3 regions of the Rhodococcus antarcticus genome follow, and region 3 is predicted to be linked to each of the others. Evidence: riboswitches for the same ligand, from Rfam matches in the RefSeq annotation. Region 3 holds a riboswitch; each other region holds the start of a gene.
What was found. A riboswitch is a leader RNA that binds a small molecule or an ion and turns the genes downstream of it on or off. The one in region 3 is predicted to bind cyclic di-AMP.
Positions count from the first base shown of each region.

Region 1: linked by a shared signal. The riboswitch ahead of RHODO2019_RS10050 (NlpC/P60 family protein) and the one ahead of RHODO2019_RS14210 (transglycosylase family protein) in region 3 are both predicted to bind cyclic di-AMP.
Region 2: linked by a shared signal. The riboswitch ahead of RHODO2019_RS16945 (C40 family peptidase) and the one ahead of RHODO2019_RS14210 (transglycosylase family protein) in region 3 are both predicted to bind cyclic di-AMP.

Region 1 covers NZ_CP110615.1:2,100,391-2,107,799, forward strand. Annotated here, with positions in the region: gene RHODO2019_RS10040 (glycosyltransferase family 4 protein) at 1-544, opposite strand, end outside; gene RHODO2019_RS10045 (hypothetical protein) at 570-1,958, opposite strand; gene RHODO2019_RS10050 (NlpC/P60 family protein) at 2,063-3,112, opposite strand; cyclic di-AMP (ydaO/yuaA leader) riboswitch at 3,129-3,285, opposite strand; gene RHODO2019_RS10055 (hypothetical protein) at 3,506-3,826, opposite strand; gene RHODO2019_RS10060 (D-alanyl-D-alanine carboxypeptidase family protein) at 3,922-5,703, opposite strand; gene RHODO2019_RS10065 (NYN domain-containing protein) at 5,745-7,031, opposite strand; gene RHODO2019_RS10070 (DEDD exonuclease domain-containing protein) at 7,090-7,409, shown strand, end outside.
Region 2 covers NZ_CP110615.1:3,468,866-3,476,274, reverse strand. Annotated here, with positions in the region: gene RHODO2019_RS16950 (ribbon-helix-helix protein, CopG family) at 1-115, opposite strand, end outside; gene RHODO2019_RS16945 (C40 family peptidase) at 718-1,836, opposite strand; cyclic di-AMP (ydaO/yuaA leader) riboswitch at 1,863-2,020, opposite strand; gene RHODO2019_RS16940 (SGNH/GDSL hydrolase family protein) at 2,306-3,169, opposite strand; gene RHODO2019_RS16935 (PucR family transcriptional regulator) at 3,335-4,573, opposite strand; gene RHODO2019_RS16930 (cupin domain-containing protein) at 4,922-5,446, opposite strand; gene RHODO2019_RS16925 (TetR/AcrR family transcriptional regulator) at 5,510-6,169, shown strand; gene RHODO2019_RS16920 (sodium:calcium antiporter) at 6,855-7,409, shown strand, end outside.
Region 3 covers NZ_CP110615.1:2,908,675-2,916,083, forward strand. Annotated here, with positions in the region: gene RHODO2019_RS14195 (acyl-CoA dehydrogenase family protein) at 1-178, shown strand, start outside; gene moaA (GTP 3',8-cyclase MoaA) at 220-1,281, shown strand; gene RHODO2019_RS14205 (MoaD/ThiS family protein) at 1,284-1,568, shown strand; cyclic di-AMP (ydaO/yuaA leader) riboswitch at 1,869-1,986, shown strand; gene RHODO2019_RS14210 (transglycosylase family protein) at 2,014-2,727, shown strand; gene RHODO2019_RS14215 (molybdenum cofactor biosynthesis protein MoaE) at 2,787-3,203, opposite strand; gene RHODO2019_RS14220 (MogA/MoaB family molybdenum cofactor biosynthesis protein) at 3,230-3,703, opposite strand; gene moaC (cyclic pyranopterin monophosphate synthase MoaC) at 3,696-4,124, opposite strand; gene RHODO2019_RS14230 (NAD-dependent malic enzyme) at 4,210-5,637, opposite strand; gene RHODO2019_RS14235 (hypothetical protein) at 5,697-5,885, opposite strand; gene RHODO2019_RS14240 (helicase-associated domain-containing protein) at 5,951-7,409, shown strand, end outside.

The DNA of each region.
Region 1 (7,409 bases), 810 kb from region 3:
GCTCGGCGCGGGCCGCCGGGTCGGGTGCGAAGACGCTGGTGTCCACCCCCGAGGGCAGGTGCTCGAGGGCGGTGCGCGGGCCGAACGCGGAGGCGAACCGTCCCCTGGTGTACCGGCTGACGAAGGTGACCACGTCAGACGACTCGCCGATGCGGCGCAGCGCCTGCCGTGCGACCGGGAGCATGGACCAGCCCACCTCGTGCCCGTGGGTGCACGCCAGCACGTGCTGCGCCCCGGCCCGGCGCAGGGCCGGCGCGAGCAGGCCCAACGGTGCGGACGCCCCGAACCAGACGCCCTCGCAGCCCCGGGAGCGCAGCAGCTCCGTCGCCCGCCGGGCGACGTCGGGCACCGGCAGCACCAGCGACCCCCGGTGGCGCACCACCTCGAACGGCTGGGCGGCGTCGAAGGCCTCGGCCCCCCGCCACGCCGGGGCGTAGACCACGATGTCCTCGGCCGGCAGGTGGGTGGCGAAGGTGTGCAGGTAGGACTGGATCCCACCGTTCCGGGGCGGGAAGTCGTTGGTCACCAGCAGGGTCCGTCGCACGCACCCACGGTAGTGCGCGCCCGGCTCAGCCCCCGTCGACCCTGGCGACCAGCCACCGCCCCCACTCCGTGACGAGCTGTGCCTGCGTGGCTCCCAGGGAGGTGGTGAGCTCGGCATCGAGCTGGGCGGGCGTCGGTGACGGCTGCGCGGCCACCGCCCGGTAGGCGGCGAGCAGCGCGTCCTCGCCCCGGGTGTCGGCGAGGAACGAGGTGAACGTCCAGGCGAGCTGGTAGGCGAGCTCGGCGCGGGACGTCTCGTCGCTCGGGGCGAAGTCCGCGTCGGTGGGCAGGCTGTCCGGGGGGCCGTTGGCGCCCACCAGAGCGGCCACCGCCGGCGCACCCCGGTCGGTGCTCGTGCCGCTGCCCCGGTACCCCGAGTAGTCGGCGAAGCCCTCGAGCATCCACAGCGGTGCCTGGTCGGCCGTCACCGGGCGCGCGGCCACGTGGGTGAGCTCGTGGCGCAGGACGATCCGCAGCGTGGCCGCGGTCAGCTGGTCGAGGGTGGCGGGGTTGACCACCACCCGGACCCCGGTGGCGGTGCGTGCTGCGCGGTCCACGGCGTCGGCGGTGGTGACGGCGGCGACGCCGACCCCGGAGAACGCGCTGCCCACCAGGGCCTCGAGCTCGGGCTGGGTGCCCGCGAGGACCACCAGGACCTTCTGCGACCAGTCCGGGCCCCAGAGGCTGGTGACGGCCGGCACCGCGGTGGCGAGCTCGGCGGCCAGCCGGTCCAGGTCCGCCTCCTGTCCGGGGTGCCCGAGGACGACCCCCTGGGCGCTGCTGCGGACCAGGACCGGGCCGAAGTCCCACGGTCCCCGCCACGTGGTGCGGCCGTAGCCGGCCAGGTCGGCGTCCCCCACGAGGCGCCAGGTGTCCCCGCGCCGTGCCACCACGAGGCCCACCGGCTTGCGGGTGGAGGTGGCGTCGGCCCCCGCCACCGCGTACCGCAGCACGACCGGTGGTGCCCACACCTCGTCGGCGCCGAGCCGCTGGACCACGTCCGGGGGCACCACGGCGGCGGGGTCCGCGGTGATCTCGTAGCCCCAGTCCGACAGCGGCACACCGGCGAGGTTCGCTGCGCGCGCGGTCTCGGCCGCCCCGAACCCGACGTCGGCGGCCGGGTCGAGCACCGTGGCGAGCGCCGTCGTGTCGTCGGTGCGCACCGCGCTCGCCCAGACGCCGAGCAGCCGCTGGACGTCCGCCGTGCGCTGGAGGTCCGCGCGCGGAACCGCCCGACCGAGCTCGGCCACGGTGCCCGGCGCCACGGTGCCCGAGGTCACGGTGCCCGAGCTCGCGGGACCAGGCTCAGCAGTGGTCGACGGAACCGCCCCGCCGCCGAGGACCAGGGCAGAGGCCACCACCCCGACCGCCACGGCTGCCGCGAGGAGCCCCCTGGTCACCTCCGTCGCCCGCACGAGCTCCAATGCTAGAGCCCCGGCCACCACGGTGAGCGGGAGAACGAGCAGGCCCTCACCCCGCGCGGGGTGAGGGCCTGCTGGTCAGGACGAGCTGGGCTGGCTCAGTAGCGACGCGCGCTGCTGTAGGGCATCTGGTCCATCGGTGCGACCTTGACGCCCTGGCCGAACGTCGGGGAGTGCACGACCATGCCGTTGCCGGCGTAGATGCCGACGTGCGAGATCGGGCTGTAGAAGAACACCAGGTCGCCGGGCTGCAGATCGGCCCGCGACACCGCGGCGCCGGACCCGGCCTGTGCGCCGCTGGAGCGGGGGATGCTCACCCCCGCCTGCGCGAACGCCCAGGAGGTCAGGCCGGAGCAGTCGAAGCTGTTCGGGCCGGTGGCGCCCCAGGAGTACGGCGAGCCGATCTTGGTCAGCGCGGCCTGCAGGGCGGCGTAGCCCTGGCCGCTGCCCGACCCGGGAGCCGGTGCGGTGTAGCCGGCCGGGACCGGGGTTCCGGCGTAGGACACCTGCTCCGGCACCGAGAGGCGGGAGAAGGCTGCCCGCACCGCGGCCGTCTGGGTCTCGAGTGCCGCCTGCTTGGCCTGGATGTCGGTCTGCACCGAGGAGGCCTGGTCCGCCGCCGTCTGGGCCGCGTCCGTGGCGACCTGCGCGTCGGACTGCGCCTGGGTGGCCGCCGACGAGGCGGACTGGAACACGGCGAGCTGCGCCGACGTGTCGCTGGCGAGCAGCTCGAGGCCCGACATCTGGTCGAGCAGGTCCTGGGGCGACCTGCTCGTCATGAGCGCGGAGAGCCGGTTCAGCCGGGCGCCCTGGTAGCTGGCGGCCGCGAGGGTGTCCACGGTTCCCTGGTACTGCTGCTGCTGGGCCTGGGCGTCGGACAGGGCGGCCTGCGCAGCCCCGAGCTGGCCCTGCGCGGTGGCCTTGTCGGCGTTGGCGGAGTCCAGGCTGATCTGCGCGTCGTGCATCTGCTCGGTGAGGACCTCCGCCTGGTGGCCGAGGTCGGAGAGCTGCTTCTCCGCCTCCGAGGCGTTGGCGGGAGGCGTGGGATCGGCGAGGGCCGGGGTGACCGGGAGCACCGTCAACCCGGCTGCGACCAGCCCGGTTGCGAGGACCCCGCGCAGGCCGCGCTTCAGTCGTTGGGACGCCACAGGGCGTTGTTCTCCTTCTTCCGCTCATCCGCCTACCGGGTTAGCTGACGGGTTCGGGCTGGGAAGAGTCAGCCCTACCTCGTGCCCGACAACAGGCACGACGATTCACCCCGGTGAGAACCTGGGTTCCCGGTTCGACTCCCCCGACGGTGTCGATTCGGCGGTGACCTCCGCCGTCGTCCGAGGTGGACGACTGGACGCCGGTAGGTCTCGGTCAGGTTACGGACCAGGAGGCCGCTGTGTCCACCGGTGCGCTCCGGCGCGCCAGCGGGCAGCGGAAGTGACCCGTGCCACACCACCCTGCTGCCGGTGCGAGGGCCCGCTGACCCCGACCCCCCGCTGACCCCGACCCCCCGCGGGCCGCCGAACCCGCCGGCGTGGTGGCCGCCGTGCTCAGCCGGCGCGGCGGGCCGAGACCGGTGCCGCGGCCGGCCGCACCCGCAGGCCCGCCACGAGACCGGCCTCCGCGAGCACCGCCAGCGCGCGGCGCTCCTCCGCGTCGAGGTCCCCCGGCAGCGGGGCCCCACCGACCAGCACGCCCTCCAGCTCGACGGACGGCCTCCCGCTCCGCACCACGGTCGGGCGGGGCCGCTGGGGCGGCGCCGGGGTGCTCGACCGGGTGCCCGGCAGCCCGAGGAGCACGGAGACCACGCAGTCCCCGCAGGCGGGGCCGCGGACCGGGCAGGTGTCGCAGTCGATGTGCAGTGGGTGCACGGAGCACTCCCTCTCACCGGTGGCCGGGGTGGTCCCGGCCGGGTTGGGGCGCACGCTAGGGACCAGCACCGACAGTTCCGGCTCGGGCACCGAGCTCAGGCCCCGCTGTACTCCCAGTGCCACGGCTCCTCGCGGTCGCCGCCCTGCCGCGCCCAGCTGGGGTGGACCCACCCGAAGGCGCCGGCGTTCGCCGTCATCCACGCGTGCTGCGCCGTGGAGTAGCTCTCGATGCCCCCGCAGAGGTCCACGGCCAGGCCCCAGCCGTGGTTGCTGGTGCCAGGCACCGCGGCCAGCGCGGGCTTGCGGCCGTAGAGGTCCACCTGCTCGGCGTAGGGCCGGTAGGAGTCGGTCATGCACAGCGGGGAGCCGAACTGGCCCTGGTACGAGGCGGACAGCTCGGCGATGGTCTGGGCGGCGTCGCAGCGCAGCCGGTGCGAGCCGATGCCCACCGCGCACAGCGCCGAGGCCGGGATGAGTCCGTTCGGGAAACCACCCCAGGCGAGCGACCCGTCGGTCGACGGCGTGGAGACCACCCCGCCGCAGCTGCGGGGCACCCGTCCGGCCGCCGGCTGCGGGACGTCCACCGCCGGTCGCAGGCCCAGCGACGGCCGCGCGGCACCGAGCACCTGGTCGGCGGCGGGCCGGTCGGCCACCACCACGGCGGTCGTGCGGGCATCGGCGGTGAGCACGGTCGCGGAGTCCAGGACGTAGGCCACCGACTGCACACCGTCCTCGGCCGGGCCGACGAAGAGCAGGTCGCCGGGCTGGGTGTCGGCGGGGTCCACCGGGACGCTGGTGGCCATGGCCTCGCCGGGGCTCGCGGGCAGCGGCAGCCCGGCCTGGGTGGACGTGGTGGACACCAGCCCGCCGCAGGACCACGAGCGGGGCCCGGTGCCCTTCGGCGAGTACGGCTGACCGAGGGTCGCGATGGCCACGGTGACGGCGCGCTGGGCCTCCGCCGACAGCACGAGGACCGTCGTGCCGCCACCCAGCGTGGCCTGGGCGACCCCGGGCTGCGTGGTGCCGGTGGACCTGCTCACCAGGGGCTGCAGACCGGTGGGCAGCACCGCGGGGTCCCGCAGCCGCGCGGCGGGCGGCGCGGCGATCCCCGCGGCGGCGAGGGTGTCGAGGTAGGTCTGCCAGTTGGCGGCGGTCTCGGTGTTGCGGGCCTGCTGGGCCTGCTGCAGGGCCACCACCTGGGCGTCGACGGCCGACAGCGCCCGACCGAGGTCCGCCGAGAGCGCCGAGGCCCGACCGCGCGCGTCGCCCTCGCGGGTGGCCAGCTCGGCCGCGGCGTCCCGGGCGGTCTGCGACCGGGCGGCGGCGGCGTCGCGGGCCGTCGTGGCCGACGCCCGCACGCCCATGGCCTCGGTGAGCACCCGGTTCTGCTGCTCGCGCACCGACGCCACGAGGTCGAGCCCGTCGAGCACCGCGTCCGGGCTGTCCGCGGTCAGCAGCACCTTGGCCGCGCTGGGTGGTCCGAGGTCGGTCCACAGGCTGCGGGTGTAGGCATCCACGGCGCCCTGGTCGGAGTCCACCCCGGACTGGGCCGCGGCCAGGTCCGCGTCCGCGGCGGCGAGGTCGGCGGCGGCGGCGTCGCTGGTGGCCTGCGCGGCGAGCACGTCGGTCTGCAGGGTGGTCAGCTCGTCCTGCACCGACGTGGCCTGGCGCTGGAGGTCGGCGACGGCCGGGCTCGCGAACGCGTCGTCCCCGCGCTGGTCGGGCTGCGCGTCGGGGCTCACGCCGAACTCGTCGGGGCTGCCGGGCGTCGTCTGCTGCTGCGCCCGCGGAACCGGCGCCGCGTGCGCGGCGGGCGCGAGGCCCACCCCGAGCACGGCGACCAGGAGGGCGGCGGCGACGCGGGTGGTCAGGGTCACACCCGGTCCAACGCGCAGGCGGCCCTGCCGTGACGGCCGGGTCACCGGGCGAGCCGCTCGACGAGGACGGCCGACGCCACGGTGTGCGCACCGGACGCCCGCACCGAGTCGACCACCTCGCGGTCGGAGCTGGCCACCACCAGGGGGCGGCCCACCGGTTCGGCGGCCACCACGTCGCGGACGACGTCGTCGGCGATCACCCCGGCCGCGCTGAACAGCACCCGCACCCCGCGGGCCCACACCTGCCCACCGCGTGCGGTGACGGCCGCGCCGTCGAAGACCACCGTCACCTCCGCGGAGGTCCGGGCCGCCAGCAGCCCGAGGTCACGGACCAGACGGTCGCGCTGGGCGACGAGCTCGAGCTGGGGGTAGCCGGTCTTGGTCACGTTGTACCCGTCGACCACGAGGTGGGTGTTCGTGAGGGCCAGCGCGCGGTCCAGGGCCGCGAGGTCGCCCAGCCGGCTGCCCGCCGGGATGGACGCGGCAGCGCCGGTGAGCCCGTCGGCCGGGCGGGCACCCGTCGTCCCGGCCCGCACCCCGAGCTCGTGGCGCAGTCCCGCCGCCACCCCGCCGAGGGTGTCCAGGAGCAGGGCCAGGCGCAGCTCGTCGGCGTCGCGCGCCGCCCGGTCGGCGCGCAGCGCGACGTCCCTGGCGCCCTCGGCCCGCTCCGCGCGCACACGCTGGGCGGCGACGTCGGCCAGGGCCTCGTCCCGCTCGACGCGCACCCGGTCCAGCTCCGCCGTCGGGACGCTCTCGACCGGCTCGGACCGGGCCAGGGCGTCGGTGGCCTCGCGGAGGCGGCGACCCTGCTCGCGCAGCCGCTGGCGCAGCTTGTCCGCCCCGTCGTCGACCACGGCGGAGACGGGCACGGCACGGGTCCGGGCGAGCTCGGCCGTGACCCGCTCCAGCTCGCCGAGGACGCGACGGGTCTCGCGTCGGGCGCCCGCGAGCTCCGCGCGCAGGCCTGCGGTCAGGTCGATCCCGGCCGCCACGGTGACCAGCTCGGCGGCCCGCGGGTCGGCCAGCAGCACGGCGGCCGCGGCCGCCCGGGCGGGTTCGGGGCCATCGAGGTCGAGCTCCCAGGACGCCTGCGCCCGGGCGTGCTCGAGAACGGCCACCCGGAACCGGGGGTGCTCGACCAGCGCGGCCACGAGCACCGCGGCACCCAGGCGCGCCCGCTTGACGGGGGTGAACCGGCCGAGGTGGGCGACCGGGGCGGGGACGTCGGCCCGCGCGAGGGTGGGCAGGGCGGCGGCGGCCAGGGCCGCGAGCCGTTCACGCACGGCGGGAGGCAGGTCCCGGGGCCCGCGCGGCGGGGGCTCGGACACGGCGCCCAGCGTAGGGGCCGCCCTGTTCTGTCGGTGCGGCTGCCTACCGTCCCGCCCCATGTCCACCGCGACCGCCCAGCTGACCTTCGACGAGCTCGGCACCCCCCTGCGCGACACCACGTTCGTGGTGGTGGACCTGGAGACCACCGGCGGCAGCGCAGGGGCGGACGCCATCACCGAGATCGGTGCGGTCAAGATCCGCGGCGGGCAGGTCATCGGCGAGCTCGCCACGCTGGTGGACAGCGGTCGCGGCGTCCCGCCGATGATCGCCGAGCTCACCGGCATCACCACCGCCATGCTCGTCGGCGCCCCCAGCGTGCGCACCGTGCTGCCGAGCTTCCTGGAGTTCGCCGCCGGGGCCGTGCTGGTGGCGCACAA
Region 2 (7,409 bases), 560 kb from region 3:
GCATCGGCTCGGCCCCCCGCCCCGGACGGCCACGCCCACGCCGCTTCAACTCCTCGACGTCATACCCGGCCTCCGCCTCGGCGGCCCATCCCTGGATCTGCTCGTCACTCGCCATCGGAATATCGTATGACACAATCATGTGTCTGGGAGTGCAACCCGCCGCTCAGCAGAACTCGCGCCCGCGACGTGTTCCACAACCGCTCGTATTCGTGCTCATGAAGCGCCACCGCATGAACATGCGGCCGGGGCGGGGTGACGATCGCTCGGGTGGCTGGCTGCCCTCACACGGTGCCCGCGGTGGACACCCAACGAAGGGGCTGCTGCACGCCCACCCCAACACCTCACCTGCAGTAGACGCGAAGGCGGGGCCTCGCGGGTGTTGACGCGTGTGGGGGCCGGTGCTAAAAAATCGGCAGACACAGAGGGATCACCTGAGGCGCTGCACGGGGCAGCGCATGAGTGCGCACAACACAGTCCAGACTCAACACGACGGAGGTGGTCGCTGCGAGGCACATCATCTGGTTGCAGTCCTGACGTCTCCCCCACGTCGAAGGGCCCGGTTGCTTTGGCAACCGGGCCCTTCGCGCAGCGCGGGGTCCGCGCGGTGGTTCGCGGTCCGGTCGTGGTGTCCCGGGATCTGGCACTGAGATGCGCCGGTCGGGACGTAGGCGCACGTGCGCTGCCGGGGTCCGCGGGGCGGCAAGGGCATGGGGCGGTTTAGGGGCGGCGGGCGCCCGCGAAGGGCATGTACTGCATCGGGGCGACCTTGACGACGTCGCCCTCGGTGGGAGCGTGGACGACCATGCCGTTGCCCACGTAGAGGCCGTCATGCCCACCGTTGTAGAAGATCACGATGTCACCGGGCTGCAGGTCGGCCTGCGAGACGGCGGTGCCGACCCCAGCCTGGCCGCCGGTGGTGCGCGGCAAGCTCATCCCGGCCTGCGCGTAGGACCACTGCACCAGCCCGGAGCAGTCGAACGCGCTCGGGCCGTTGGCACCGTAGGCGTAGGGGCTGCCAACCTTGCTCAACGCCGCCTGCAGAGCGGCGCCACCGACGCCCGAACCCGCGGGGGTGAGGGCACCGACGCCGGAAACCGCGACGGCGACCTGGCCAGCGGGGACCGCAGGGGCGACGTGACCGGTGGGGGCCGCAGGGGCGACATAGCCGGCGGGGGCTGTGGGGCCGAAATAGCTGACGCGCTGCGCCGCGGTCAACGACGCCAGCGTGACGCGCACCTGGGTGGCTTCCCGGTCCAGGTCGACCTTCTTGGCGGCCAGGTCCCGTGTGGTGACCTGCGCTGCGGCGGAGGCGTCCGAGGCGGCCCGCGCAGCGGTCGCCGCGTCGGACTGGGCCTGGGTGGCCTGCTGCGCGGCGGCGTTGTACGCGGCGACCCGAATGGTGGTGTCCGCAGCCAGCATGTCCAGGGCCGCCATCTGGTCGAGCAGCTCCTGCGGGGACCTGCTCAGCATCAGTGCGGTCATCGAGTCCAGCCGGGCACCCCGGTAGCGGGCGGCGGTGAGGCTGTCCACGGTGCCCTGAAACTCCGACTGGGTGGCGCGAGCGTGATCCAGGGCCACACCGGCGACGGTGACCTGGTCCTGGGCGGCGCGTTCAGCACCGTGCTTGGCGGCGAGGTCCTCCTGGGCCACGAGCACCTGCTCGTTCACAGCCTCCGCCTGGTGGCTGATCTCCCGAAGCTGCTGCTCGGCATCGGAGGTGGAGGAGGGGGGCGGGACCGTGGGGTCGGCCAACGCCGCCGGTGACGTCCCCAGCAGGGTCGTGCCAGCGACGACGAGGCCCACCGCGAGGCAGCGGCGCAGGACGCGGGCACGCAACAGTGACGGAATGAGAGGTGTTCTCCTTCTTCCTCAACCTCCGCCTACCGGGTCAGCTGACGGGTTCGGGCCGGGAAGCGCGGCCCTACCACCACAGCCCCGCTCAGGGCAGCAGTCGATTCACCCCACATACCTGGGTCCCCGGTTCGGCACCCCGCAGGGCCCGACTCGGCGGTACCTCGCGTCGTCGTCCCGTCCAGGACAACTGACTCCCGCCAGGTCACGTCAAGGTAACGGCTCCACCCGGGCCCGTCCACCACATCGCGGGCTTGCTCGACGCCGAATCTTGTTAGCACCCGCAGGTGATGGGGTGGCGAAGGCAGCGCTGGGGCGGGGGCGTGGGGTCGCGGCGCACGACGGCGGAGACGAAGACGGCCCCCAGGTCATGAACCTGGGGGTCGTCTCGGTGTGCACGGACGTGGATGACCACTGGTGTGGGCGGCGCACGTGGTGTTGCGTTGCCCGGGGGTCAGCTGATGGCGGTGAGGGTCGCTCGTGCCATGGCGGCTTCGCCGTCGGCGTTGGGGTGCACCGGGTCAGCGTTGACCGGGTTGGTCACGGGCTCCATCCACCGGGTCCCGGGCGCGGCGCAGGCGTCGTGTCCGGCGGAGGGGGTGGAGGTGTCCACGTAGTGGGCGCCGGTCGCCTCGGCGGCGCGGCGCACCGCGTCGTTGGCGACCTGCTGCTGGTTGACCAGCCAGGGCACGTCACCCATCGAGTAGGGCATGGACGGGTAGCACGACGGGTCTCCGACGGGCGGCAGGATCTGCGGGTAGCCCAGGATGACCACCTTCGCGTGCGGGGCCTTCGCGCGGACCGCGGACAACGTGTTGACCAGGGCGGGGTAGGTCTGGTTGTTGATGGTGTCGACGAACGTCGTGCCGTACTTCTGCTGGCACGGGTTGCCATAGACCTGGCCGGCATCAACCGTGACGCAGCCGAAGAAGGAGTTCACGAAGACACCTCCGTCGTTGCCGCTGATGGTCATGGTGATCAGGCGGGTGTCCGCGTTCACCGCGTCGAGCTGCGGCGGCACCCCGGCGCTCTGCGAGGTGAAGAAGTCCGAGGTCTTGGCGCCACTGCACGTCACATCGGTGAACGCCGCCGGCTGGGTGACCGCCGCGACGTCATGGGGGTAGTTCACCTGGGAGCGGCTGCACGCCGGGGGGGACCCGAGAACCTGCGGGAGGATCCCGGCACCGGAGGAGTAGCTGTCCCCGAGCGCCACGTACGGCGACGTCACGAAAGACTTCGCGACCGCGGGGGTCGTGGCGCTGACCATGCCCGCGCCGGCGAGGGCGGCACAGGCAACGATGGAAGCGATTCGGCGCATGACAACTCCAGGGAGGGAAGCGGGAACCGGATGGCCCGCGTTAAGCCCGAGCATGCCCGGGGACCGTCACCCTGCACCCCCGAACACGTGATCTGGGTCACCACAGCACCGCACAACGCGTCGGCGGGTGTGCGCCGCGCACATCCGAGCGCTGCTCGTGGCTGGTCAGTGCCCGGGGTGCTTGCCCACCGGTGGCGGGGTGTGGTGCCCGCTGCGGACAGCGAGCAGGGCTAGGTGCAGGTGCAGCCGGTCGGTGGGAGAGGACAAGCTATACCCGGTCAGTGACTGCAGTCGCTTGGCCCGCTGCAACACGGTGTTGCGGTGACAAAACAGCTCACGTGCCGCAGCGACGTAGGACCCGTCGCAGTCGAGCAACACCTGCAAGGTGTTGAGGTAGGTCCTCTGCTCTACCTCGCCCAGCTCCAGGACCGCGCCGAGGGTCTGCTGGACCAGCACCGTGGTCACGTCGCTGGCCGCGGCCAGCAAGGCCTGCGGCAGGTGTTCGGTGACGAGGGCAACCCCGACGTATCCCGCAGGCAAGGTCTGCAGCGTCAGCTCCGCCAGCCGGTAGGCGGCGGCGACCTCATCGAACCGGTCGACCACCCCGGAGACCGCGACCGCCCCCACCGCGGCGCCAGTCAGGACCGCGACGGCGTCGTCGAGGCTCTGCTCAGGGGTCAAACACACGAGGCCCGACTCCTGCCGGGCCTGAACGGCCCACGCCGCGGAGAAGCCCGCCGCGTCCAGGACCCGGTCCGCTGAGGGCGCCGGGTCCGTCTGTGCCTGGTCCATGGCGGCCACGACCACAAACCTCGGCCCGCGCAGCGGCATGTCCAGCACCGAGGCCGCGTCCTGCGCCAGTTCAGCGTCGACACCGTGCCCCTCGAGCAGGGCGATCAGCAGCGCGGAGCGGCGGCGTTGGGTCCGCTGCTGCAACCGGCCCTGCTCCTCACGGTAGGCACGGGCCACGATGAAGGAGTGCCGGTCGATGACCTCCCACAAGATCCACGCCTCATCAAGAAGCTGCCGGTGCTCACGCGGTGAACCACCCTGAGCAGCCCGGCGCACAAGTCCCTGCCACAGCACCCGACCACCGAGCCGATAGCTGTGCAGCAACGACTCCAACGGCAACCGCTGACGAGCCCGACGTTGCCCCGTCTCATGCTGAGGAGTGGCCAAGGAATCAACCAGCGGCGCAGTGCCAGCCAACTCCGCCAGCGCCACCCCCAAGTTCAGCTGACACGACAAACGCAGCTCCGCCTCGCTGACCGCACTCAAATCCGCGTAGTCCGGGACCGCGGCGCCGATCAAGCTCACCAGTTCCTCGGTCAACGCGACGAGCTCATGGCGAAGCAAATACGAGGCATAGGAACCCACCAACGAGCCAACGCCATCACCAGGCATCTCACGACACTAGAACCAAGCCCAACCACCGCCACGACCCCGCCGTCGCCCAAACCACCACCAAGCTCGACACCCGCTCCTACGGGTCAAGCTCCAACAGCAGGGTCTGCTGCCAGTTTCCCGACCCACCGCCGCAGTGACACACCCGCAGCAGTGCGTCAAAAATCAGGGCGCCGTCGCGAGCAGCTGCTCCGTCGCGAGCCGACCACATCGCAGCCGGCGGCCCGTGCCGGATGCGCCGCTCAGGGTCTCTTATGGCACAGGCGCGAGTGTGTATTGGAGCTGCGGCGGGTTCGGGAACGCGGTGCGTTCACCGGGTAGCGGCGGGCTGCTGCGGGTCGGCTGGTCTCAAGCGGGGATGGGGGGTCCCACGACCTCGAGGCCGTAGCGGGGTCCGACTTCGACCCACTTGGGTATCTCCTGCTCGGGGGTCTGCGCGTCGGCGCCGGGCAGCCGACGTTCGGTAGCGGGGATCCCGACCTCGTCGTAGAGGTGGAGGAGGCCGGCGGGGGCGGTGAGGGCGAGGAACCGGGCGGGGGTGTCGCCGCGGATGCGGAACGCGTGGGGGAGCCCGCGGGGCAGGTGCAGGAAGCAGCCGGCGGTGAGGGTGTAGAGGTCGTCCCCGGCGAGGTAGTCCATTCGGCCGTCGAGGAGGTAGAACGCTTCGGTCTCCTGGGTGTGGCGGTGCAGGGGGGTGGCGACGCCCGGTGGCTGCGTGACGAGGGCGACCCCGACGTGCACGCCTTCCTCGGGTTCGAGGAGGTGCTCGAAGAGGGACTGCATTGCCCAGGTCGCCCGGGCTGTCCCGGGCTCGCGGAAGACGACCCGGCCGACCCCACCGTCGTCGGGCTTCATCACCTTGGGTTCGGACATTGCCGCCACCACCTATGATCGGCCCGGCACACTGTCGGACGAATACTGGTGAAGGTAGGCCTCGTGTCGGAGCAGGTCAACGCCCCGTCGGGGGACAGGCGTCGCTACGACAGCTCGACGCGTCGTGGCGCTGCGGCGGCGAACCGGCAGCGGATTCTGGTCGCGGCCCGGGAGCTGTTCCTGGCCCGGGGCTACCGGGCCACGACCGTCGCGGCGATCGCCCGCCGCGCGGCGGTGTCCTCTGACACCGTCTACGCGGCGGTCGGAAGGAAGCCGGAGCTGTTCCGTGAGCTGGTCGAGACCGCGCTGTCGGGCGGTCCCTCGCCGGTCCCGGGTCGGGACCGCGACTATGCCGTCACGATGCGGGCTGCCCCGACGCTGGCGGCGAAGCTGGCGGTGTACGCGGCGGCGGTGACCGCGATCCAGGCGCGGCTCGCCCCCTTGTTTCTGGTGCTTCGGGAAGCGGCGGCCGGCGAGGAGGACTTGGCGGTGCTCTGGCGGGAGGTGTCCGAACGGCGGGCCCGCAATATGCGGGAGCTGGCGGGGGACCTCGCGACGACCGGGACACTCAGAGCCGACCTCAGCCTCGAGGATGTCGCTGACGTCATCTGGTCGATGAACAGCTCGGAGTACTACGCGCTGTTGGTCCTGGACCGCGGGTGGACACCCGACCGATTCCGCACCTGGCTCATCGACGCCTGGCTTCGGCTACTCACCGGTTAGCTGCGACGCAGTCGCCACAGGCAGCAGCGGCCACGACGAAAGGCGCCGACGTGCTCGGGCCGCTGGTGTTAGCTGCCACGTCATTACCAAGCAGGTGTCTCATACGCTCGTATTCGTGCGCATGAAGCCGACCGCATGAACATGCGGCCGGTCAAGCACCGGCCGACGTGGCCTCTCGGGTGACTGACTGCCGCCAGACGGTGGCCGCGGTACGGGCCCCGGGAAGATCTCCCCGACACGCCCGGGTCCACTGCAGGTTCGGTTGACGTTCGATCCGTGGGATGTGTTCCCGCAGAAAGGATGTCTCTCGTACCGGAAGTGTTCCTGAGGAGTTCGAGCGTGACGTCGTGCGGGTCGCCCGCCGTGCAACTTGGCCCTCGCCGAGTAGCCGCCGACTCGGTATCAGCGTCGAGTCGGTGCGCCGCTGGTCTCGGCAGGCTGACGTTCGAGCTGCTTCGTTTCGCAACGGCGACCACTGGAAGGTAGTAGTTGTCGTGCCGCATCTCCGTACTGCACCGCACCCCCGTGGTACCGGGCGCATCAGGACGGCACGCCTGGTGGGTGACCGGCACCGCGGCACGCCCGTGCGCAGCGCCTGACCGACCATCCCGACACCCACCCAACACCCCTCCTGACCAGAAGGAGCTGACGCCATGAGCCACGGTGACGACGGACGGTACGACCGGTGAACATCCTGCCGGCCCTGCCGTTCTGGGCGGACCTGCTCGTGTTCGTCGGGTGCGCGGCCACCATCTGGGTGGCCGGGATCTTCCTGTCCAACAACACCGACATCCTCTCCGAGCGGCTGCACCTCGGGCAGGCCCTGGGCGGTCTCATCCTGCTCGCGGTGGCCACGAACCTCCCCGAGATCGCCATCACCTACAGCGCCGCGGCCAGCGGACAGCTCGACGTCGCGGTGAGCAACGTCCTCGGTGGGATCGCCATCCAGACGGTGGTGCTGGTGGCCCTGGACGCCTTCGGGGTCCGGGAGCGCCGACCCCTGACCTACCAGGCCGCCAGCCTCACCCTGGTCATCGAAGGGGCCGTCGTCGTCGCCGTCCTGGTCGCCGTGATCATGGGCACCCAGCTCCCGGCCACCCTGGTCGCGTTCCGTCTCACCCCCGACGTCCTGCTCATCACCCTCATCTGGGTCGTCGGGCTCGTCCTCACCCAACGGGCGGTACGGGCCCTGCCCTGGGCCAACAGCGGCGAAGCCCCTGACAGCCAGTCGAAGCCACGA
Region 3 (7,409 bases):
CCAGGTGCACGGTGGCGCCGGGGTCAGCGACGACACTCCGCTCGCGGGCTTCTACGCCTCCGCCCGCACGCTGCGCCTGGCCGACGGCCCCGACGAGGTGCACCTGCGGACCGTCGCTCGCCAGGAGCTCGGTCGCCACGGCGAGGTGGCCGCGCGCACCCGGCCGGCCACCGCCTGACCCCTCCGCCCACCACGCACGACGCCCGTAAGGTTGACGACATGACGACCGTTGCACTAGGGATCCCGTTCCCGAGCACCGCGCCGGGTCGCGACCCCGCACGTCCGCAGACGTCCCGGCTCGTCGACTCCCACGGCCGCACCGCCACGGACCTGAGGATCTCCCTGACGGACAAGTGCAACCTCCGCTGCACCTACTGCATGCCGGCCGAGGGGCTGGACTGGATGGCCGACACCGATCTGCTCACGCGCGAGGAGATCGGTCGCCTCGTGGCCATCGCGGTGACCACCATGGGCGTCGAGGAGGTCCGGTTCACCGGGGGCGAGCCGCTGCTGCGTCGCGACCTCGCCGAGATCCTTGCCGACGCCGCGGCGCTCACCCCGCGCCCGGAGCTCTCGCTGACCACCAACGGCCTGGGGCTCAAGCGCAAGGCGGCTGCGCTCAAGGCCGCCGGACTCGACCGGGTCAACGTCTCCCTGGACACCGTGGACCGCGAGCGCTTCGCGAAGATCACCCGTCGCGACCGGCTGCAGGACGTCCTCGACGGGATGGCGGCCGCGCAGGCCGCGGGCCTCGCCCCGGTCAAGGTGAACGCGGTGCTGCAGCGCGGGCTGAACGACGACGAGGCACCGGGGCTGCTCCAGCTCTGCCTCGACAACGGCTACGAGCTCCGCATCATCGAGCAGATGCCGCTGGACGCACAGCACGGCTGGAGCCGCGACACCATGGTCACCGCGGAGGAGATCCTCGAGTCGCTGTCGACCCGCTTCACCCTCACGCCCGCGACCGAGCCCCGGGGCGCGGCTCCGGCCGAGCGCTGGCTGGTCGACGGCGGTCCCGCCACGGTGGGCGTCATCGCCTCGGTCACGCGTCCGTTCTGCGGGGACTGCGACCGCACCCGCCTCACCGCCGACGGCCAGATCCGCAACTGCCTGTTCGCCAACGGCGAGACCGACCTGCGAGCGCTGCTGCGCGGCGGGGCGGACGACCGCGAGATCGCCGAGCGCTGGCAGGACGCCATGTGGGGCAAGCTGCCCGGGCACGGCATCAACGACCCGAGCTTCCTGCAGCCCACCCGGCCGATGAGCGCGATCGGGGGCTGATCGTGGCCCCGAACCCCGCGGGCAGCACCACCGACCTGCTGACGGTCACGGTGCGGCACTTCGCGGCCGCGCGCTCCGCGGCCGGTGCGGACGTCGAGGAGCGGTCCCTGCCCGTGGGCGCCACCGTGGCCGACCTCGTTCTTGCACTCGGGGAGGGCCGTCCCGAGCTCGCCCGGGTGCTGCTGCGCTGCTCGTTCCTGCACGACGAGGTGGCCGTCCGCGACCGGGAAGACCTCCTGCGCCCGGGTTCCGTGCTCGACGTGCTGCCCCCCTTCGCGGGTGGCTAGGAGCGCCTGGGCACACGTGGCCCACACGCCGTTTTCGTGATCTGGGTCACACCCCACGGCATCCAGCTGCTGTTCACCTCGCGGTCCCGCAGGCCCGTGACCTGCACAGACACCCAGATCGCCAGGGGTCTCCCGCGCGTTACCGAGCCGTGACCTGTTTGCACGACCGACCTGACACGACCGGGGTGGGTACGTACGGTCGGGCCCGGCCGAACCACAGGCCGCACACCGGCCCGCTGCGCCAAACCCTGCCCCGCGGGAACCCACCGGTGCCCCGACGAGAACCACCAGGGGCAGGGACGGGGGACCCACGTCCGGATCGTCGGACGACCGGCCGAGCACGCGCTCGGCCTCGGGGTGAAGCCGCACAACCGTGCGGCCGGGCGACCTCTCAGCCCGAACCCGACAGCTGACCTCGCAGGCGCACGGAGAGGAACCACCCAGCATGAGCACCACTCACGGCCGTCACCGCAAGCCCGGCACGACCCGTCGCCACCTCGGCCGGGCCGCCATCGCGGGCATCGCCCTCGGCGCCCCCCTGATCCTCGCGGCCGCCCCGGCCCAGGCCGCGTCCACCGGCCAATGGGACGCCGTCGCGCAGTGCGAGAGCACCGGCAACTGGTCGATCAACACCGGTAACGGCTACTACGGCGGGCTGCAGTTCTCCCAGTCCACCTGGGCGGCCTTCGGCGGCACCCAGTACGCCTCGCGCGCGGACCTCGCGTCCAAGGCGCAGCAGATCGCCGTGGCCGAGCGCACCCTGGCCAGCCAGGGCAAGGGTGCCTGGCCCGTGTGCGGCAAGGGCCTCGGCGCGGCGAACACGTCCTCCGCCCCCGCGGTGTCGGCGGCTCCCGCCGAGGCAGCCCCGAAGGCCAAGCCGGCCCCCAAGGCCCAGCCGGCGCCGAAGCAGCAGGCGGCCCCGAAGCAGCAGGCCGCTCCGAAGGTCGCCGAGGCGCCCACCACGGCCACCTCCGGCACGGCGAACGTCGTCTCGCCCCCCAAGGCGGGTGCGGACTACACCGTCGTCGCCGGCGACACGCTCTCCAAGATCGCCCAGGTGCACGGCGTGCAGGGCGGCTACCAGGCCCTGTTCCAGAAGAACACGGACGTCGTCGAGAACGTCGACCTGATCTTCCCGGGTGAGACGCTCACCCTCTGATCCGCGGCTCCACCTCGACGGCCCCGGCACCCCCGTGCCGGGGTCGTCGTGCGTCCGGGTCAGGCCGAGCCCACCCACTCCTGGGTGCCGTCCGCGAACTGCTGGCGCTTCCACACCGGGATGCGGGCCTTCACCTCGTCCACGAGCAGCGCGCACGTCTCGAACGCGGCCGCGCGGTGGTCGGCCGACACGGCGCAGGCGAGCGCGACGTCCCCGATGGCGAGCGGCCCCACCCGGTGGCTGACCGCCAGCGCCCGGACCCCCTGCACCCGAGCGGCGACCTCCGCCGCCACCTCGGCCACCAGCGCGGCGGCGCTGGGGTGCGCGGAGTAGTCGAGCGCGTCCACGCCCCTGCCGTCGTCGTGGTCGCGCACCACGCCCGCGAAGCTCACCGTCGCCCCGGCGGCGGGATCGGCCACCAGCGCCTCGTGCTCGGCCACGCTGAGCACGTCCGTGGTCACCGTCGCCCGGGCCACCCGCGGGGTTCCAGGCTCCTGGGGGCTCACCGGTGGTCACCCCCCTGCAGCTGGTCGAGCGCGTGGGCGAGCACCGGGTCCAGCACCGCCAGCCCGTCCTTCACCCCGCCCGTCGATCCCGGCAGGTTCACCACCAGCGTCCGACCCGCCACCCCGGCCACCCCGCGCGACAGGATCGACGTGGGCACCCGGTCCCCGCCCGAGGCCCGCACCGCGTCCGCGATGCCCGGCACCTCGTAGTCCAGCAGCGGCAGCGTCACCTGCGGGGTGGCGTCGGTGGGGCTGATGCCGGTGCCGCCCGTGGTGAGCACGAGATCCACCTCGGCCCGGATCGCCGTCCGCAGTGCCTCCGCGACGGGCTGCCCGTCGCCGACCACGACGGGCTCGTCCACGGCGTGCCCGCGCTCGCGCAGCCACGCCACGATCACCGGGCCGGTCCTGTCCTCGTACACCCCCGCCGAGGCACGGTTCGACGCCACGACCACCACTGCTCTACCCACGCGCCCACTCCCCGCTCTTGCCCCCGGACTTGGTCAGCACCCGGACCCCGTCCATCACGGCCGCCGGGTCCACGGCCTTCACCATGTCGTGCAGGGTGAGCCCCGCGACGGCCACGGCGGTCAGCGCCTCCATCTCGACGCCCGTGCGCCCGGTGGTGCGGACGGTGGCCGTCACGTCCACCGTCGACTCCCCCAGCACCAGGTCCAGCGTCACGCCCGTGACGGCCAGCGGGTGGCACATCGGCACCAGGTCCGGCGTGCGCTTGGCGGCCATGATCCCGGCGATCCGCGCGGTCGACAGCGCATCACCCTTGGGCAGCCCGTCGCTGCTGATGAGCGCGACCACCTCGGCCGTGGTGCGGAAGGTGCCGGTGGCGGTGGCGGTGCGGGAGGTGACGTCCTTGTCGGTGACGTCGACCATCCTCGCGGCGCCGGTGGCGTCGGTGTGACTCAGGCTCTGGCTCACCCACCGACCCTAGCCGCAGCCGTGACAGGGGCGTCGGCGGTCAGGCGTCGGCCGCCTCGTCCGCCTCCGCCGCGGCCTGGGTCACCGAGAGGTGCTGCTCGGCCGCCTGCCGCACGGCCGCGGCCACCGCGGGGGCCACGGCGGTGTCGAAGACGCTGGGGATGATGAAGCTGGCGTTGGGCTCGGCCACGACGTCCGCGATCGCCGCGGAGGCCGCCACCATCATCCCGTCGGTGATGTCCCGGGCGCCGGCGTCGAGCAGGCCCCGGAAGATGCCCGGGAAGGCGAGCACGTTGTTGATCTGGTTCGGGTAGTCGCTGCGCCCGGTGGCGACGATGGCCGCGTGCTTCTGCGCCTCGGCGGGGTCCACCTCCGGATCCGGGTTGGCCAGGGCGAAGACGATGGCGTCCGCAGCCATGGTGGCCACCTCGTCGGCCCCGAACAGACCCGGGGCGCTGACCCCGATGAAGACGTCCGCCCCGACCAGCGCGTCGGCGATGGTGCCCTGCTGGCCGTCGGCGTTGGTGTGCTCGGCGATCCACGCCAGGTTGGTGTCCATCCCCTGCCGCGAGGGGTGCACGATGCCGGCCACGTCCACCGCCGTGACGTGCGCGGGCGCCAGCGGCAGCATCAGCCGGATGATCGCGCTGCCCGCTGCGCCCACCCCGCAGACGACCACCCGGACGTCGTTCATGTCCTTGCCGACCACCCGGAGGGCGTTGCGCAGCGCCGCGAGGACCACGACCGCGGTGCCGTGCTGGTCGTCGTGGAAGACGGGGATGTCGAGCATCTCGCGCAGCCGGGCCTCGATCTCGAAGCAGCGCGGGGCGGCGATGTCCTCGAGGTTGATGCCGCCGTAGACCGGCGCGAGAAGCTGCACGGTGCGGATGATCTCCTCGGTGTCCTGGGTGTCCAGGCACACCGGCCACGCGTCGACGTTGGCGAACTTCTTGAACAGGGCGGCCTTGCCCTCCATGACGGGCAGCGCCGCGGCCGGGCCGATGTTGCCCAGACCCAGCACGGCCGAGCCGTCGGTGACCACGGCGACGGTGTTGCGCTTGATGGTCAGGCGGCGGGCGTCCTCGGGGTTGGCCGCGATGGCCTGGCAGACGCGGGCCACCCCTGGGGTGTAGGCGCGGGAGAGGTCGTCACGGGTGCGCAGCGCGACCTTGGAGGTCACCTCGATCTTGCCGCCGAGGTGGATGAGGAAGGTGCGGTCGGACACCTTGCGGACCTTCACGCCGTCCAGGGTGTCGAGGTGGTCGGTGATCTCCTTGGCGTGAGCCTCGGACGTGGCGTTCGCCGAGATGTCGACGACGATGGTGCTGGCGTGGCTCTCGGTGACGTCGAACGCGGTCACCACCCCGCCGCGGGTGCCGACCGCGCTGACGAGGTCGCCGGCGGCGCTGGCCGTGGCCGGCGCCTCCACCCGGACGGTGATCGAGTAACCGGGACCGGGAACGGGCATGGCGGACCTCTCCATCGGCGACAGTGCTCGTGGACCCTATCGCCGTCGGCCAGGACCGATCAGCGGTTGATGACCGTCACGGGGTGCACGTAAGGCACGGAATCCAGCGGGAACTCCAGGTCACCGAACGGGGACAGTCCCCCGGCGACCGGCGAGGCCAGCTCCGTGACGGGGTGCTCACCGTCGGCCAGCTGCGGCCACGTCGGATCGACCCACTGCTTCTTCTTGCCGCCCTCTGCCTTGGCCATGGGCACAGTGTGCCCGACGGGTGCCCTCCCGCGCACGGGTGTGCCGGTCACTAGGTTGGGGGGCGATGCCCGCACCCGAGAGCCTGGCCGCAGCGCTCGCCCGTCAGCCCGATCCCGTCCTCGTCGAGCTGCTGGCGCTGCGCCCCGACCTGGCCGTCCCGCCCCCGGCCGACTCCGGCGTCCTCGCGACCCGGGCCGGGCTGCGCGCCTCGGTCTCCCGCGCGGCCGACGAGCTGGACGCCTTCGTGCTCACCGTGCTCGAGGCCCTCGTGCTCGCCGGCGCCGACGCCGAGGCCGTGGACCCCGCGGACGTCGCGGAGCTCCTCGGCCACGACGTGGGACCCGCCCGGACCGAGCAGGGTCTCGACGCCCTGCGGCGGCGGGCGCTGCTGTGGGGGCCGGACGAGCACGTGGCCGGGGTCCGCGTGGTGCCCGCGGCCCGCGAGGTGCTGCCCCGGACCCTGGGCCGGGTGGGACGGCCCTCGCCGCAGCTGCTGGGTGCCGACGTCGAGGCGCTCGTGGCGGGGCTCGACGAGACCAGGACGGGGCTGCTGGCGACGCTGGCCCAGGGCTCCCCGCTCGGCCGCACCCGCGACGCCGCCCCCGGCACGCCCGCCGACCGGCCGGTGCAGCAGCTCCTGGCGGCCGGGCTGCTGCTGCCGGTGGACCACCAGACCGTCGAGCTGCCCAGCCAGGTCAGTGCGGTGATCCGGGGCCGCAACCCCCTGGGGAGCGTGGACACCGCCGAGCCCGCCCCCGCCGTGCAGCCGCGCCAGCAGGACGAGGTGGACTCCGCCGCCGCGGGTGAGGCCCTCGAGCTGCTCCGGCACGCCGTCGACCTGCTCACCGCCCTGGGCGAGCACCCCGCTCCGGTGCTGAAGTCCGGCGGCATCGGGGTGCGCGAGGTGCGGCGGCTGGCCAAGGCGGCCCAGCTCGACGAGGCCCGCACCTCCCTGGTGCTCGAGCTGCTGGTCGGCGCCGGGCTCGTCACCTCCGACGAGGCCGTGGATCCCTCGTGGACCCCGACCACCGCGGTGGACGCGTGGCTGCCCGGCGAGCCCGCCCTGCGGTGGTTCGAGCTGGCCCGGGCCTGGCTCGAGCTGCCGCGGCTGCCCGGGCTGGTGGGCCGGCGGGACGAGCGGGACAAGCCGTTGGCCGCGCTGAGCGACGAGCTGCGCCGTCCGTCGGCGCCGCGCGACCGGCGCCGGGTGCTGATGGTGCTCGGCGACCGCCCGCTCCGCGGGGGCAGGGCCGCCGCGCTCGAGCCGGCCGACGTGGAGGCGGTGCTGGCCTGGCGGGTGCCGCGCTGGGGCGGGCGGGGTCGGGCGGACCTCGTCGGGTGGATGCTGGCGGAGGCCACCGCGCTGGGCATCCTCGGCCGCGGGGCGCTGAGCCGCCCGGGGCGGGCGCTGCTCGAGGCGCCCGCCACCGCGACGGGGGCGATGGCGGCGGCCCTGCCCGAGCCGGTGGACCACGTCCTGGTGCAGGCCGACCTGACCGTGGTCGCCCCCGGCCCGCTGCAGC